DNA from 3 places in the Streptomyces sp. NBC_00080 genome. Region 1 is predicted to be linked to each of the others. Evidence: riboswitches for the same ligand, from Rfam matches in the RefSeq annotation. Region 1 holds a riboswitch; each other region holds the start of a gene.
The links. A riboswitch is a leader RNA that binds a small molecule or an ion and turns the genes downstream of it on or off. The one in region 1 is predicted to bind cyclic di-AMP.
Positions count from the first base shown of each region.

Region 1 (4,954 bases):
GGAGCGAGGCCTCGGCGGCGGCCTTGATGTTGTCGGCGGACAGGCCGGGGAACTCGGGGTGCTGGCTCACCTTGGTGGCGATCACGACGTCGTCGCGGTTGCCCCGGGCCTGTACCCACCTGCCGATGATGGTCTCGGACTCACCGCCGCTGTTGCCGTCGATCCACGCCGAGTAGGAGTCGGCGGTGTCGACGAAGTTGCCGCCCGCGGCCGCGTAGGCGTCGAGTACGGCGAAGGAGGCCGTCTCGTCGGCGGTCCAGCCGAAGACGTTGCCGCCGAGGGAGAGCGGGAAGACGTCGAGGTCGGAGGAGCCGAGCTTGCGAAGAGAAGTCATGCTTCGTGTCAACGGGCGCCGACGGCCCGCCCATTCCGGGCGTGACGCGAAGAACATGTGAACAGCACGTATGACCGGCACCTGTGACCGCGGCTGTGACAGGCACAGACCGGCAGCCCCGACGCCGAGGGCGTCGGGGCTGCCGGGAGGATCAGGATGGAGAGACGGATCGGGGCTCGGGAGGGACGACTCAGGGGTTGAGGCCCTTGTCGCGCAGCCAGGCCGCCGGGTCGATGCCTTCGGCGCTGCCGCCCGGGTGGACCTCGAGGTGGAGGTGGGCCCCGGTGACGTTCCCGGTCGCGCCCACCCGTCCGATCACATCACCGGTGGCGACCTTCTGGCCGACACTGACGCTGATCGACGACTGGTGGCAGAACCACAGCTCGGTGCCGTCGTCCAGGGTCAGGATGGTGCGGTAGCCGTAGGAACCGGCCCAGCCGGCCTCGGTGATGGTGCCGCTGTGGACGGCCTTGATGAGCGTGCCCGTCGGCGCGGCGAAGTCGAGACCCGTGTGGTAGCCGGAGGACCAGAGCGAACCGGCCTGACCGAAGGTCGAGGTGATGGTGTACGAGGAGGTCGGCAGCGTGTACTGCTTGGCCAGCTCGGCCAGGCGCGCGGCCTCGGCCTTGGCGGCTGCTTCCTCGGCGGCCTTCTTCTTCGCGGCGGCGGCCTTGGCCTCCGCCTCCTTCTCGGCCTTGGCGGCGGCGTCGGACTCGGCCTTGGCGGCTGCGGCGAGAGCCTTGACCTCGACCTGCGACTGCTGCGACTCGGCCTGCGCCATGATCCGGCTGCGCAGCGCCTCGCCGGCGTCGGCGGTGCTCTCCTCGGTGTCCACGGCGGCTTCCGAGCCGAAGCTGGCGAGGGCCGGCGCGGCTTCCGGGGTGGGCTCGTCGTCGTCGGAGATGAGCGAGCCGACGTTGGGCAGGTCCGGCATCGAGATGGAGACCGGGGCCTTGCCGGTGTTGGCGCTGGCCATGCCACCCGCGCTGACGGCGGCTATGACGCCGACACCGAGAACGGTGGAGCTGCGGGCGAATCCGCCGCCGCGCTGCTTGGCGACGCGGTGCTTGCCGCGTACCGGGCGAGTGGACTCCGCGGTGGGGTTCCACTCCTCCCAAGGTCCCTCGTCGGTGCGGTAGTCGCCGTAGCCGAAGGTCTCGGTGGGCCGCTGGCTGGGCGCGTACGGGGCCTCGGGGGCAGGCGGGTTGGACGCCACGCGGGCGCACTCCTTTCCTTCCGTCGCCTACCGGGTTAGCTGACGGGTTCGGAGCGGGAAGGTCTCCTACGCGCGTATACCGGTCGTGGACTCTGCGAGTTCACGACGGCTTCCGCGTGATTCACCCCATGGTGGTGGTTCCCCGGTTCCCTTGCGGGATTCGGCACGTGCCGCACGGAGCCGACTCTGGTGCCGGCTGGGACGACCGCGCTGCGTTATCGAACGTTAATAGACCCGGGGGTGGGTTTCCAAGCTGTTCCTCTTGATCAACAACATTTCCGGCCTGGACTTTTGGGCTACCAGCGGTGAAAAACGGGCGAGTTGACCACGCCTCGACATGCCCCGGAAACGCTTCGTCAGTCACGGGAGTTTTGATGGTGACCCAGTCGTTATGCGCAGGGCGGTCGTCCGGTCACCAAGAGTGAGGAAGAGGGCGGAGTCGTCGGAGTCGCCGAAGCAGTCGAAGTGGTCGACGAAGCACCGAAGGCCGGAACCCTTTCGGATTCCGGCCTTCGGTTTATCAGTAGCGGGGACAGGATTTGAACCTGCGACCTCTGGGTTATGAGCCCAGCGAGCTACCGAGCTGCTCCACCCCGCGGCGATGAACACAACTGTACGCCATCAGCGGGACGGAAAGCACATCGGTTGATCCGCGGGGCCCCAGCGGCCTCAGAGGAGGTGCCGGTTCGGCTCCTTCGCCCGCTCCTCGTACTCCGGGAGCACGAGGACGTCGACGCCCTGGGCCGTCAGCAGGCCGGTTCCGTCCGCCTCGGTGACGAAGGTGTCCGGCTCGCGCCAGGCCGTGACCACCCTGCGCACCCCCGCGTCGAGGATGAGGCGGGCGCACGGGGCCGGGCGGGAGGAGCGCCGGGCGCACGGTTCGAGGCTGCTGTAGACGGTGGCGGTGGACAGCCGGGGGTCGGCGGGATCGAGCTTCGCGAGGGCGGCCTCCTCGGCGTGCACGACCGGGTCGCCGGCCTCGCGGGAGTGCCCGCGTGCCAGCTCCGTGCCGTCGGCGGCCACGATCACCGCGCCGACGCTGAAGGCGGTGCCCGACGGCGGGCAGTCGGCGGCGAGGGCGCAGGCGAGGGCCAGCCAGTGCCGGTCGGCCGCGGCGGGCAGCGGTCCGGCACCGGGGGCGGTGGGCTCGTAGCGGTTCAGGACGACGTCCTCGATGCGCCGGGTCTCCACCAGACGCAGGCGTCCGCCCTGGTAGCCGCCCGGTCCGAACAGGCGGGGCGCGGCCGGGTCGCCCACGAAGAGCGGGGCGAGGACGAGCTGGAGCTCGTCGGCGAGGCCCTGCCGGAGCAGCTGGGTATGGATCGTTCCGCCGCCCTCGACCATGAGCCGCCGTACGCCGCGCACGTCGTGGAGGTGTTCGAGGAGGCGGCGCCAGTCCAGTTCGGGGCCGAGCGGGACGGCGTCCGCGGCAAGGCCCAGCGCGTGGACCCGCTCGGCGCCCTTCTCCGTCGTGTACACGATCTTCTCGCCGCCCGTGTGCCAGAAGTTCGCCGCCGGGTCGAGGTCCCCTGAGCCGCTGACGGTGACCTTGAGGGGGTACGGCGGCAGTCCGGCGGCCTCGCGGGCGGCGCGGCGCTCGGGGGAGTTCACGAGGAGCCGGGGGTTGTCGGCGCGGATCGTGCCGGCGCCGATGAGGATGGCGTCGACGGAGGCCCGCACCTCGTCGACGCGGTCGAAGTCGGCGCGGCCGGAAAGGAGCAGGCGCTCGGGCGTGGTGTCGTCCAGATAGCCGTCGAGAGAGACGGCGGCGGACAGCAGGACGTACGGGTACGGCATCGGCGCGGCTCTCCCTGGGATGACGGGCAGGGCTTGGTTCAAGTTTGAAACAAACTTACACTGGGGGCATGACTACTCGCTGGCTCACCCCCGAGGAGCAACGCGCCTGGCGCGCGTACGTTGCCGGCTACCTCCTCCTCGAGGACGCGATCGACCGGCAGCTCCAGCAGGAGGCCGGCATGCCCCACCTGTACTACTCCATCCTCGCCAACCTCTCCGACGTCCCGGACCGGCGGCTGCGGATGACCGACCTCGCGGAGCGGCTGAAGATCACCCGCAGCCGGCTGACCTACGCGATCTCCCGGCTGGAGAAGGACGGGCTGGTGCGGCGCGAGGACTGCCAGTGGGACAAGCGCGGCAGCGTCGCGGTCCTGACGGACGAGGGCATCACGGTGCTGGAGAGCGTGGCGCCCGGCCATGTCGAGACGGTCCGCGCGGCCCTGTTCGACCGGCTCACCCCCGAGCAGGTGGGACAGCTGGAGGAGATCTTCACGCAGGTCGCACGCGGGTTCCAGGAGAACGGCGGCGACGAGACGGCTCCGGAGGATCTCCCGTGGCGTCGCCGCTCGTCGCCCTGCTCCGGCACCCCGTGACCGCCTGACCGCGGACTCGCGAGGGGCATGAGGGGCACCACAAACCAGTTGCTTCAAATTTAAAGCATGGGGTAGGGTCTCGATTCGTTGGATCTGCTTCAAATCTGAAGCACAAGGCGGCCCGGCGCCGCCTTGCCACTGTCCTCCGGACCCGGGAGACCGCATGCCCGACACCCCCGCCGCCACCCCGCGCGCCCGCGTCCGGGTACCGCTGCGCTTCCCCGACGGCTACGCCGTCGACGCCGAACTGGTCACCTTCCACGGCCTCGTCGACGGACAGGAGCACGTCGCCGTCGTCCTCGGCGAGCCGGCGCCCGGCGTCACCCCCCTGGTCCGGCTGCACTCCGAGTGCCTGACCGGTGATGTCTTCGGCTCGGCCCGCTGCGACTGCGGGCCGCAACTGCGCGAGGCGGTCGAGCGCATAGCCGGGACCGGCGGTGTCCTGCTCTACCTCCGTCAGGAGGGCCGCGGCATCGGCCTCTACAACAAGCTCGACGCGTACGCCCTCCAGGACCAGGGCCTGGACACCTACGAGGCGAACGCCGCGCTCGGCCTGCCCGAGGACGACCGGGACTACACGGCCGCCGCCCAGATGCTGCGCGCGCTGGGCATCACGAGCCTGGACCTGCTGTCCAACAACCCCGACAAGGCCGGCCAGTTGCGCGACCTGGGCATCGAGGTCCAGGACCGGGTCCCGACGGGCGTCTTCACGACCCCGCACAACGTCCGCTACCTGCGCGCGAAGGTCCTCCAGACCCAGCACACGCTGCCGCTGGCCGACCTCACCGGGCTCAGCGTGGGCTGACCGCCGGCGGCCCGAACGGGCCGTCCAGCGCGGCCCACTGGAGCAGCATGATGGTCTTCGCGTCCGCGATCGCGCCGGTGCGGACGAGGTCGAGGGCCTCGGTGAAGGGGAGTTCGACGACGGCGATGTCCTCGCCCTCGGCCGCCACGCCCGCCGTGTCGGCGCCGGGGGCGGAGGCGTCGTAAGGGGCGGCGAAGAAGCTGAGGCGC
Region 1 is NZ_CP108235.1:5,010,122-5,015,075, reverse strand. Features, by position in the region: gene OHU34_RS22515 (aldo/keto reductase) at 1-334, opposite strand, end outside; gene OHU34_RS22510 (M23 family metallopeptidase) at 525-1,550, opposite strand; cyclic di-AMP (ydaO/yuaA leader) riboswitch at 1,558-1,726, opposite strand; tRNA gene OHU34_RS22505 (tRNA-Met) at 2,075-2,148, opposite strand; gene OHU34_RS22500 (dihydrofolate reductase family protein) at 2,220-3,347, opposite strand; gene OHU34_RS22495 (MarR family winged helix-turn-helix transcriptional regulator) at 3,416-3,940, shown strand; gene ribA (GTP cyclohydrolase II) at 4,104-4,745, shown strand; gene OHU34_RS22485 (NUDIX domain-containing protein) at 4,732-4,954, opposite strand, start outside.

Region 2 (4,954 bases), 3.3 Mb from region 1:
TACTGCTCGGCCTTGGCGTGGGCGTCGGCGTGCGCGGCCTCGCGTGCGCCGGCCCGCAGCGGGGCGGGGTCGGAGACGTCGAAGGCCACGAAGCCGATCCGCCCGGCCTCCCCCGTGGCGTCGGTGACCGCCTGCACGACCGCGCCGACCTTGGTCACCTCGCGCACCTTCACGGAGAAGGACTGCGTGGCCCGGTAGCCCGCCAGACGGGCCGCGCCGCCCGTGTGGTCGTAGACGGCGTCGAGGGAGATGCTCTCCGTACGGATGTCCCGGTCGGCGACGCCCTGCGCGCGGACGGCGGCCAGCAGCGCGGCGGCCGCCTCGTTCTGCGCGTCCAGCGCGGACTGCGAGGTCTTGGCGGAGGCTTCGACGCCGGCGCCGACGACCGCGAGGTCGGGCGGCGCGCTCGCGCTGCCCTCGCCGGTCACCGTGACGGTGGCGGGACTGTCCGGTGCGAACCAACGGGCCGCCGCAGCGGGGTGGGCGGGCAGCGCGGCCGCCGTGGGCGCGGTGAGTGCGGGGACGCCCAGGGCGAGCAGGGAGACGAGGGCCGCGGCGACGGGCGTACGGGGAAAGGGCATGCGGGACCGGTCCTTGGAGGTGTCGGGCGGTGCCAGGTGCGGGTGCGGTCATCCCAGCACCCGTGCCCGGCCCCGCCCGGGCACCACTCCCGTGCGATCACCTCACTGGTGGAGCGGCCGGCCGTGCGTCGTCCGCGACCGGCCGCGCCCACCCGGTCGGCGGTTCAGGCCACGGCGGCTATCCGCATCCTGATGTCGTCCGGCGACAGAGTGCCCTTGGCGGTCACGTGGTCGCCGGAGGACTCCCCGCGCAGCCGCCGTCCGATCCACGGCACCAGGTACTCGCGCGCCCACTGGACGTCGTCGCGCCGTACGTCCAGGGTGCCGCGCGGCGGGAGCAGCGGCCAGGGCTGCTCCGGGTCGGCCGGTACCTCGAGGCCGAGGGCCTGCCCACCACGCAGTGCCACGCGCGTGTGCCCCTCCGGGGAGAGATGGAGCCGGTCGCCGTCCCACGCCCTGCGGTCCTGGATGGACTTCAGCGACCACAGGTCGAGGACCGGACAGCCGTAGCGGTCGGCCACGGCGCGGACGTGCCCGTTGTAGGTGGCGATCTTGCCGCGCAGATGCTTGAGCACGGGGACGCCACGGGTGTCGAAGCCGGTGGTCACCATGACCGTGCCGGCTGCGGCGGTCAGGGCCGAGATCGCGCGTTCGAAACGCTCGGCGACCTCGTCCGGGTCGGTACCGGGACGGAGGATGTCGTTGCCGCCCGCGCAGAAGGAGACCAGGTCCGGGGCGAGTTCCACGGCCCTGGGGAGTTGGTCCTCCATGATCTGGTCGAGCAGCTTCCCGCGGACCGCGAGGTTGGTGTAGTTGAAGTCGCCCTCGGGCCGCCGGTCCGCGAGGAGGACCGCGAAGCGGTCCGCCCAGCCGACGAACGCCCCGTCGGGACCTGGGTCGCCGACGCCCTCGGTGAAGCTGTCCCCCACCGCCACGTACGACCCGATCACTGATCTGTCGTCACTCTTCGAATCGTCTGCCACAGCAGTTCATCATTCACCTTCGAATGTGACCTACGCGATCGTAGGAAGGGGTTGACGGGCGGTGAGATAAGACACCCTTAAAGACTTCGCCAATCAGGGAATAAGGGACCACGCCCGGAAGTCGTTGATCCGGAAATGGCTCCAGGTGGTGCGGAAGGCGAAGTGCCCGCCCGTGCAGGGCTCCGGGTCGGTGTGGTCGAAGACGAGCCGGCCGTTGTTCCACCAGCGGACGGCCGAACCGTCGGAGACGATACGGACGTGGTTCGGCTCGTTCGCGACGAGCAGCGGCTCGGTGTAGTCGTGGATCAGCGGACGTACCCCCGCCTCACCGACATAGCGGCGCAGCCGGGTCGTGGTGTTGGTGTTGGTGTTGGCGCCGTAGCCGACGTAGTACGTCTTCAGGTGGTCGTACTGAACGCAATAGAACGATCATGAACGCGCAAAGTCCGACACCGCCTGCCCGGCCCTGCCGTCCCCGGACGTGCCGAAGGCCGGACCCGGGGATCGGGGTCCGGCCTTCGGCCGCTGTCAGGCGGGAGGTCGTCGGAGTCGGAGGAGGTCAGCCGACGGAGACGCCGTGCGAGCGGAGGTAGGCGATCGGGTCCACGTCGGAGCCGTAGTCCGGCGTGGTGCGGATCTCGAAGTGCAGGTGCGGGCCGGTCACGTTGCCGGTGGCACCGGAGAGGCCGACCTGCTGGCCCGCGGTCACGGTCTGGCCGGCCGAGACGGAGAGCTGGGACAGGTGGGCGTACTGGGCGTAGTAGCCGTCGGCGAGCTTGATGACGACCTGGTTGCCGTACGCGCCGCCCCAGCCCGCGGAGACGACGGTGCCCGCACCCACGGCCTTGAGGGAGGTGCCGGTCGGGACGACGAAGTCGGTGCCGGTGTGGTAGCCGCTGGACCACATGCTGCCGGCCGTGTGGTAGGCGGTGCCGACGGTGGCGCCCGCCACCGGCAGCGCGTAACCGCTGGAGGAACCGGTACCGCTCTCGGCGGCCTGGGTGACCGCCTTCGAGGAGGACGAACCGGACGACGAGGAGGAAGAGGACGAAGAGGACGACGACTTGGTTCCGGACGCCTTCGATTTCGACGGGGCGGACGAGGAGGAACCGGACGACGAGCCGGACGACGAACCGGTGCTCGCGGCCTTCTTGCCGATCGAGAGCTTCAGCCCGGGGTGGATCAGCGACGGGTCGCTGCCGACGGCCTGACGGTTGTCCTGGTACAGCTTCTGCCAGCCGCCGCTGACGTTCTGCTCGTCGGCGATCTTCGACAGATAGTCACCGGAGCGCACGGTGTAGGACGTGGCCGTCGTGGCGGTGGCCGTCTTCTGCGCCACCGGCACGGACTGCACGGCCTTTTCCGGAACGGCCTGGGAAGCCGACTGCGCGACGGACTGCGCGGGGGCCGCGTGTGCGCCGGCGGCACCTATGAGCGGGAGGGCGAGCGCGGCGCCGCCCGTTCCGGCGACGGCTATGGAACGAGTGAAGCGCTGGGTCTTCGGACGGCGGTGCTTACCCTTCGCGGGCATGGCGAATTCCTCTCCGGCGCCTGCGAGGTGAGCTGTCGGGTGCGGACTGGAGATGCCCGGCCGCGCCGAGGCGCGGCTTTACCCCAAAGCCTGTTCCGGAGACCGGAACAGGCGGTTGTGCCTGTGGGTCCCCCGCTCCTGCCAGATACGGGTGAGTGTGCGGACTCCGGGCGGTGGCAGGATTCGGCGTCCGTCCGGATTGGTGTGGAACGTAAGCGACCAGGACGCACAGGGACAAGCAGAGGTTGCGCCGCTAACGCCTTTCTCTTGATCCGCTGTGCGAATCCCCGGTCACACTCCGTGAGACAGGGGGCCCGTTCACCGCCAAGCACCCTGGAAAAGCATGCGGATTACGTGAACATGACGGACGACGTACGGTCACGGATATGACGCTGCTCACGTGACAGCTCTCCAGGTTCCTTTATTCCAGAGCGAGTTGGAATTAAGGCTTCAATTCGGACAGAAACCTCAGATGCGACGCAGCCGGATAACCGTCGCATCAAGGTCGCCTCGCAGTCCGGTGCGCAGCCCGTGATGAAGCAGCACCGCCCCCCGGTGGACTTCGCCCGTTTCACGGCATTCGTACGATGCTGTCGGGTCGAGTCCGCGCAGCCGCAGCGCCGGGACGGGCTCGCCGAACCGCTGCGCCTGGAGCCAGGCGAGGACGACACTCTCGTCACCGCGCACGTACTGGACGGCGCTCAGGCCGCCCGCCGGGGGCCGCAGCCGATGGAGGTCGCCCTGCTGCACGAGCGGCCGGATCTCCTTGTAGAGGTCCACCCATCGGCGCGCCTCGACGAGCTCCTCCTCGCTCCACTGCGAGAGGTCCCCGCCGACACCGAGCACGCCGGCCATGGCGCTGACGAAACGGAAGCGCAGCGAGCTGACCCGACCGTTGAGCTGGGCGTTGGGACTGTCGGTGACCCAGGCCGCCATGACCCGGGCAGGGTGGATCTGGCTGAAGCCGTGCTGGATGTCGAGCCGGTCGAGCGGATCGGTGTTGTCGGAGGTCCACACCTGGTCGGTGCGGCTCATGATCCCGAGGTCGATGCGCCCGCCGCCGCCGGAGCAGGACTCGAAGGCGACCCCGGGGTGAGCCTCCCGCAACCGGTCCAGGAGCGCGTACAGGGCCCGTACGTGATCGACCCAGAGGCGCTGCGGGTAGGGCTCGTCCGGCCAGCCGGCGTCGGTGAAGCAGCGATTGAAGTCCCACTTCACATAGTCGACGGGCGCGCTGGAGAGGAGCCCGTGGAGCTGCTCCCAGAGGTACTCCTGGACGTCCTCGCGCGCGAGGTTCAGCACGAGCTGATTGCGGAACTCCGTCCGCCTTCGTCCGGATTGGAACTGCACCCAGTCGGGGTGCGCCCGGTACAGCTCGCTGTCCGGGTTGACCATCTCGGGCTCGACCCAGATGCCGAACTGCATGCCGAGGTCGTGCACCTGGTCGGCGAGGGGCTTCAGCCCGTGCGGGAAGCGGTCGGGGTTGGGCCGCCAGTCGCCGAGCCCGGCGTGGTCGCCGGTGCGCGCCCCGAACCAGCCGTCGTCGACGACGAAGAGCTCCACGCCGATCGCGGCGGCCCGCCGGGCGAGCGCGCCCTGTTGCTCCTCGGAGATGTCGAAGTAGGTGGCCTCCCAGGAGTTGAACAGCACCGGCCGGTCCTGTTCGGCGTCCGGGACGACATACGCGCGCTGGTAGGCGTGCCAGGTGCGGCTCGCCCCGCCGAAGCCGGCGTCGCTCCACAGGCCGGCGAAGACGGGGGTGGTGAAGGACTCCCCCGCGGCCAGCCGCAGCAGCCCCGAGTCGTCGTACCCGACACCCCCGGTGATCTGCACGCGCGCGTCCGGGAGTTGGGCGACGG
Region 2 is NZ_CP108235.1:1,685,818-1,690,771, forward strand. Features, by position in the region: gene OHU34_RS07530 (SIMPL domain-containing protein) at 1-581, opposite strand, end outside; gene OHU34_RS07535 (SGNH/GDSL hydrolase family protein) at 746-1,531, opposite strand; partial or broken gene OHU34_RS07540 (DUF6250 domain-containing protein) at 1,658-1,978, opposite strand; gene OHU34_RS07545 (peptidoglycan DD-metalloendopeptidase family protein) at 2,124-3,095, opposite strand; cyclic di-AMP (ydaO/yuaA leader) riboswitch at 3,100-3,259, opposite strand; gene OHU34_RS07550 (alpha-galactosidase) at 3,564-4,954, opposite strand, start outside.
Region 2: it holds a riboswitch for cyclic di-AMP, as region 1 does, so the genes downstream of both, OHU34_RS07545 (peptidoglycan DD-metalloendopeptidase family protein) here and OHU34_RS22510 (M23 family metallopeptidase) in region 1, are expected to answer to the same signal.

Region 3 (4,954 bases), 540 kb from region 1:
GACCAGTCCCGACCTGGCCAGCCGCAGCCAGCAGATCGCCGTCGCGCAGAAGGTGCTCGCGGCCGAGGGGATCGGCGCGTGGGGCACCTGCGGGCTGACCTCCGGGCTCACCCAGGAGAACGGCGCGCTGAACGTGGACACCGGCGTGGCGGACGACTCCTCCGGCTCGTCCGACTCATCTGGTTCTTCCGGATTGTCCGACCTGTCCCGGGGGTTGTCCGGCTCCTCGGGCTCCACGACCGACGAGGACTCCTCGGCCGGATCGTCCGACTCGTCCGCCGATTCCTCCAGTTCGCCTTCGGCGTCCGCTTCATCCCCTTCGTCCTCTTCCTCCGCCACCACGGACGGTTCCGGCACGTCCGGCGGTTCCGGTGGCCGGGGCGACGGCTCGACGGGCGCCGGCTCACCCACGGCGACCCCGGGTGCGGACGAGTCGGACAAATACGTCCAGGATGAAGGTTCTTGGAGCCTGGTCGACACCGGCTCCCTCGGCTCGGGCAAGCATCGCGGCGCCACCGCCGACGAGGCCGCGACCAGGAGCGCGACCGACGCCGGCGTGGACGGCACCACCGCCGCGTCCGCGGGCCGGCATGCCGCGGCCACCTACGTCGTCCAGGAGGGCGACTCCCTCGAATCCATCGCCGACTCCCTTGGCATCGACGGCGGATGGCGTGCCCTCTACGCCGAGAACAGGGACCTCATCGGTGTTGACCCGAGCGCCATCGCCGCCGGTCAGACCCTCGACACAGGGGTGGAATAGGGCGCAAAGCCCAAGAAAAACAGCGGGAGTTCGCGTCACGCTTCGCGCCGAATGTCCGGTTTGGTGAAAGTGTGGGATGAGTCTCAGAAGCCCTGATCGTCTTTGAAATTCCACCGATCGCGTGTCTACGGTCGAGGCCGCTCGGCAACCCGAGCCCCGGCCGTCGCAACGCCGAATCCTGCCAGCGACGACCCGGGAACAGTCGTCGCGTCAAGCGCCGTAGGCAGGAGCGGGGGACCCAAGGTAAGTGCCGGACCGGTCGGTTGACCGGAACGGCTAGGGGTGAAGCCACACCTCCCACGGAGCAGCGCTCCGACGGGCGAGGAGGTGGCCGGGCAACTCACACGGCCCGAACCCGACAGCTCACCTCGCAGGCGTCGGTGAGGGGATCCACCATGCTGTTTTCCGCCAAGGGCAAGCACCGCCGTCCCTCCAAGGCGACCCGCGTCGCCACGCTCGCCGGCGTCACCGGCGTCGCCATCGCCGCCCCGCTGCTGGCGGCCGGCAACGCCTCCGCCGCCACCGCCTCCGAGTGGGACGCGGTCGCCCAGTGCGAGGCCGGCGGCAACTGGTCCATCAACACCGGCAACGGCTACTACGGCGGTCTGCAGTTCTCGGCGTCCACCTGGGCCGCGTACGGCGGCACCGCCTACGCCTCCACCGCCGACCAGGCCTCCAAGTCCCAGCAGATAGCCATCGGCGAGAAGGTCCTCGCGGGTCAGGGCAAGGGTGCCTGGCCGGTCTGCGGCACCGGCCTGTCCGGCGCCGCCTACAACGGCTCGAGCGCCGGCTCGTCCAGCTCCTCCGGCTCGTCCAGCTCCTCCGGCTCGTCGAACAGCGGCAGCACCAGCAGCCGCTCGACCGAGGAGCAGAGCGCCTCCCGCTCGACCGACCGCCCGGCCGCCTCCAAGACGGTCACCACCCCGACCGGCAAGAAGGTCAAGAAGGGTGACGGCGAGTACAAGGTCGTCAAGGGCGACACCCTCAGCTCCATCGCCGAGAAGCACAAGGTCAAGGGCGGCTGGGCGAAGCTGTTCGAGCTGAACAAGGACATCGTCACCGACGCCGACCTGATCTACCCGGGCCAGCAGCTCCACCTGAAGTGACACCTGGCCCCCAGAGAAGCCACAGCGCCCTCATATGCGAGGTCGGCACACTGAAGACCTCGTGAGGGTCACCCCCCGTCCCCACGGGCCCCCCGCTCCGGTGCGTGTTCCCCCGTACGCACCGGAGCGGGGTTTCTCTTTGCCCGTTCGTCACTTCCTGTCGGCTTTTCTCGGCCACCCCCTTTGTTCCGGGCGGAAACAATAGGTACCGTCTGTCTGTCCACGGGACGGTCGGTCGACTGCCGACGGTCCCGGGGCGGTTAGGCTCTAGTCGCAAGGCTCAGCAAGGGCTCATCAAGGCCCCCGGGCCCCGCACAACCAGCGTCACATCCCAAGAAGGAGATGCTCGTGCCGTCCATCGACGTCGTCGTAGCCCGGGAAATCCTGGACTCCCGAGGCAACCCCACGGTCGAGGTCGAGGTCGGCCTCGACGACGGCAGCACGGGTCGTGCCGCCGTTCCGTCCGGCGCCTCCACCGGTGCCTTCGAGGCCATCGAGCTCCGCGACGGTGACCCCAACCGCTATCTCGGCAAGGGTGTCGAGAAGGCCGTCCTCGCCGTCATCGAGCAGATCGGCCCGGAGCTCGTCGGCTACGACGCCACCGAGCAGCGCCTGATCGACCAGGCCATGTTCGACCTGGACGCCACCGACAACAAGGGCTCGCTCGGCGCCAACGCCATCCTCGGCGTCTCGCTCGCCGTCGCGCACGCCGCCTCCGAGGCCAGCGACCTGCCGCTGTTCCGCTACCTGGGCGGCCCCAACGCGCACCTGCTGCCGGTGCCGATGATGAACATCCTGAACGGCGGCTCGCACGCCGACTCCAACGTGGACATCCAGGAGTTCATGATCGCCCCGATCGGCGCGGAGTCCTTCTCCGAGGCCCTGCGCTGGGGTGCCGAGGTCTACCACACCCTCAAGAAGGTGCTGAAGACCAAGGGCCTGTCCACCGGCCTCGGCGACGAGGGCGGCTTCGCCCCGAACCTGGAGTCCAACCGCGCCGCGCTCGACCTCATCATCGAGGCCATCAAGCAGGCCGGTTACGTCCCCGGCGAGCAGATCGCGCTCGCGCTCGACGTCGCCGCGTCCGAGTTCTACAAGGACGGCAAGTACGAGTTCGAGGGCAAGTCCCGCTCGGCCGCCGAGATGACCGAGTACTACGAGGAGCTCGTCTCCGCGTACCCGCTCGTCTCCATCGAGGACCCGCTGTACGAGGACGACTGGGCCGGCTGGAAGGTCATCACCGACAAGCTGGGCGACAAGGTCCAGATCGTCGGCGACGACCTCTTCGTCACCAACCCCGAGCGTCTGGCCCGCGGCATCGAGGAGGGCTCCGCCAACGCCCTGCTCGTCAAGGTCAACCAGATCGGTTCGCTGACCGAGACCCTGGACGCCGTCGAGATGGCCCAGCGCAACGGCTTCAAGTGCATGATGTCCCACCGTTCCGGCGAGACCGAGGACGTCACCATCGCCGACCTCGCGGTCGCGGTGAACTGCGGTCAGATCAAGACCGGCGCCCCGGCCCGCTCGGACCGCGTCGCCAAGTACAACCAGCTGCTGCGCATCGAGGAGATCCTCGACGACGCCGCGGTGTACGCCGGCCGCTCCGCCTTCCCGCGCTTCAAGGGCTGAACCTTCCCGCACGTCCGCTCCGCGGACCCAGGGCACAGCAAGGGCCGACGCCGCCCGACCTAACCGGGTCAAGGCTCCGCCAGTCGTACGTACGTCCCCGTACCGGTCCCGTACCGTGTGCGGGGACGTACGTACGTGTGAGACGGGAGGCGGGAAGCAGTGGCCGTGAAGGACCGGGACCGTTTCTCCACCGCGACCAGGATCAAGCTGCTCGGCGAGCAGACCGCGGCCCGGGTCTACCGCTCCCAGACCAAGCGCCAGGCCCGCCGCTCCCGGCTCACCGGCCGCGCCGCGCTCCTCGCGCTCGTCCTGTGCACGCTGATCGTGGCCCTGGCCTATCCGATGCGCCAGTACGTCTCGCAGCGCGCCGAGATCGCCGATCTGGAGCGCGAGAAGCGGCAGGCCAGCGAACGCGTCGAGCAGCTGCGCGACCTCAAGGCGCGCTGGCAGGACGACGCCTACGCCGAGCAGCAGATCCGGCAGCGCCTGCACTACGTGCTGCCGGGGGAGACCGGTTTCGTCGTGATCGATCCGGACGCGGCCAGGCAGTCCCGCGCCGACCTCGGGGCGGCCGACCGCCCCTGGTACGCGAACGTCTGGGACGGCGTCGACAAGTCCGACGCCTCCGACCAGTGAACCGACCGGCGGCCGCAACCGGCAGCCGGAACCGGCAGTCGGAGCCGGTACTCAGAGCCGGTGGCCGGAGCCGCCGGCCAGAACCGATAGAAAGACAGGCATGGAAACGCCCCCGCCGACCACCCCGCGCACCGAGCCCACCGACGCGGACGTCGAGGCCTTCAAGCAGCAGCTCGGACGGCCGCCGCGCGGACTGCGCGCGATCGCGCACCGCTGCCCGTGCGGTGAGCCGGACGTCGTCGAGACGGCCCCCCGCCTGCCCGACGGCACACCCTTCCCGACGCTGTACTACCTGACGTGCCCGAAGGCCAACTCGGCCATCGGCACGCTCGAGGCGAACGGCGTGATGAAGGAGATGACGGAGCGGCTCCAGGCCGACCCGGAGCTGGCCGCCGCCTACCGTGCCGCGCACGAGGACTACATCCGGCGCCGGGACGAGATTGAGGAACTGAAGAACTTCCCCAGCGCGGGCGGCATGCCGGACCGGGTGAAGTGCCTGCACGTGCTCGTCGCGCACTCCCTGGCGGCCGGCCCGGGCGTGAACCCCCTCGGCGACGAGGCGCTGGAGATGCTCCCGCAGTGGTGGCGCAAGGGCACGTGCGTGGCGCCGGTCGAGCGGGACGACGCGACGGCGGCCGCCCGGTGACCCGGGTCGCCGCCGTCGACTGCGGTACGAACTCGATCCGCCTCCTCGTCGCCGACGCCGACCCGGAGACCGGCGAGCTGGTCGACCTGGACCGCCGGATGACGATCGTCCGCCTCGGCCAGGGCGTCGACCGCACCGGACGGCTCGCCCCCGAGGCGCTGGAGCGGACCTTCGCGG
Region 3 is NZ_CP108235.1:5,549,620-5,554,573, forward strand. Features, by position in the region: gene OHU34_RS24895 (transglycosylase family protein) at 1-760, shown strand, start outside; cyclic di-AMP (ydaO/yuaA leader) riboswitch at 966-1,152, shown strand; gene OHU34_RS24900 (transglycosylase family protein) at 1,156-1,866, shown strand; gene eno (phosphopyruvate hydratase) at 2,209-3,495, shown strand; gene OHU34_RS24910 (septum formation initiator family protein) at 3,655-4,131, shown strand; gene OHU34_RS24915 (DUF501 domain-containing protein) at 4,232-4,777, shown strand; gene OHU34_RS24920 (exopolyphosphatase) at 4,774-4,954, shown strand, end outside.
Region 3: it holds a riboswitch for cyclic di-AMP, as region 1 does, so the genes downstream of both, OHU34_RS24900 (transglycosylase family protein) here and OHU34_RS22510 (M23 family metallopeptidase) in region 1, are expected to answer to the same signal.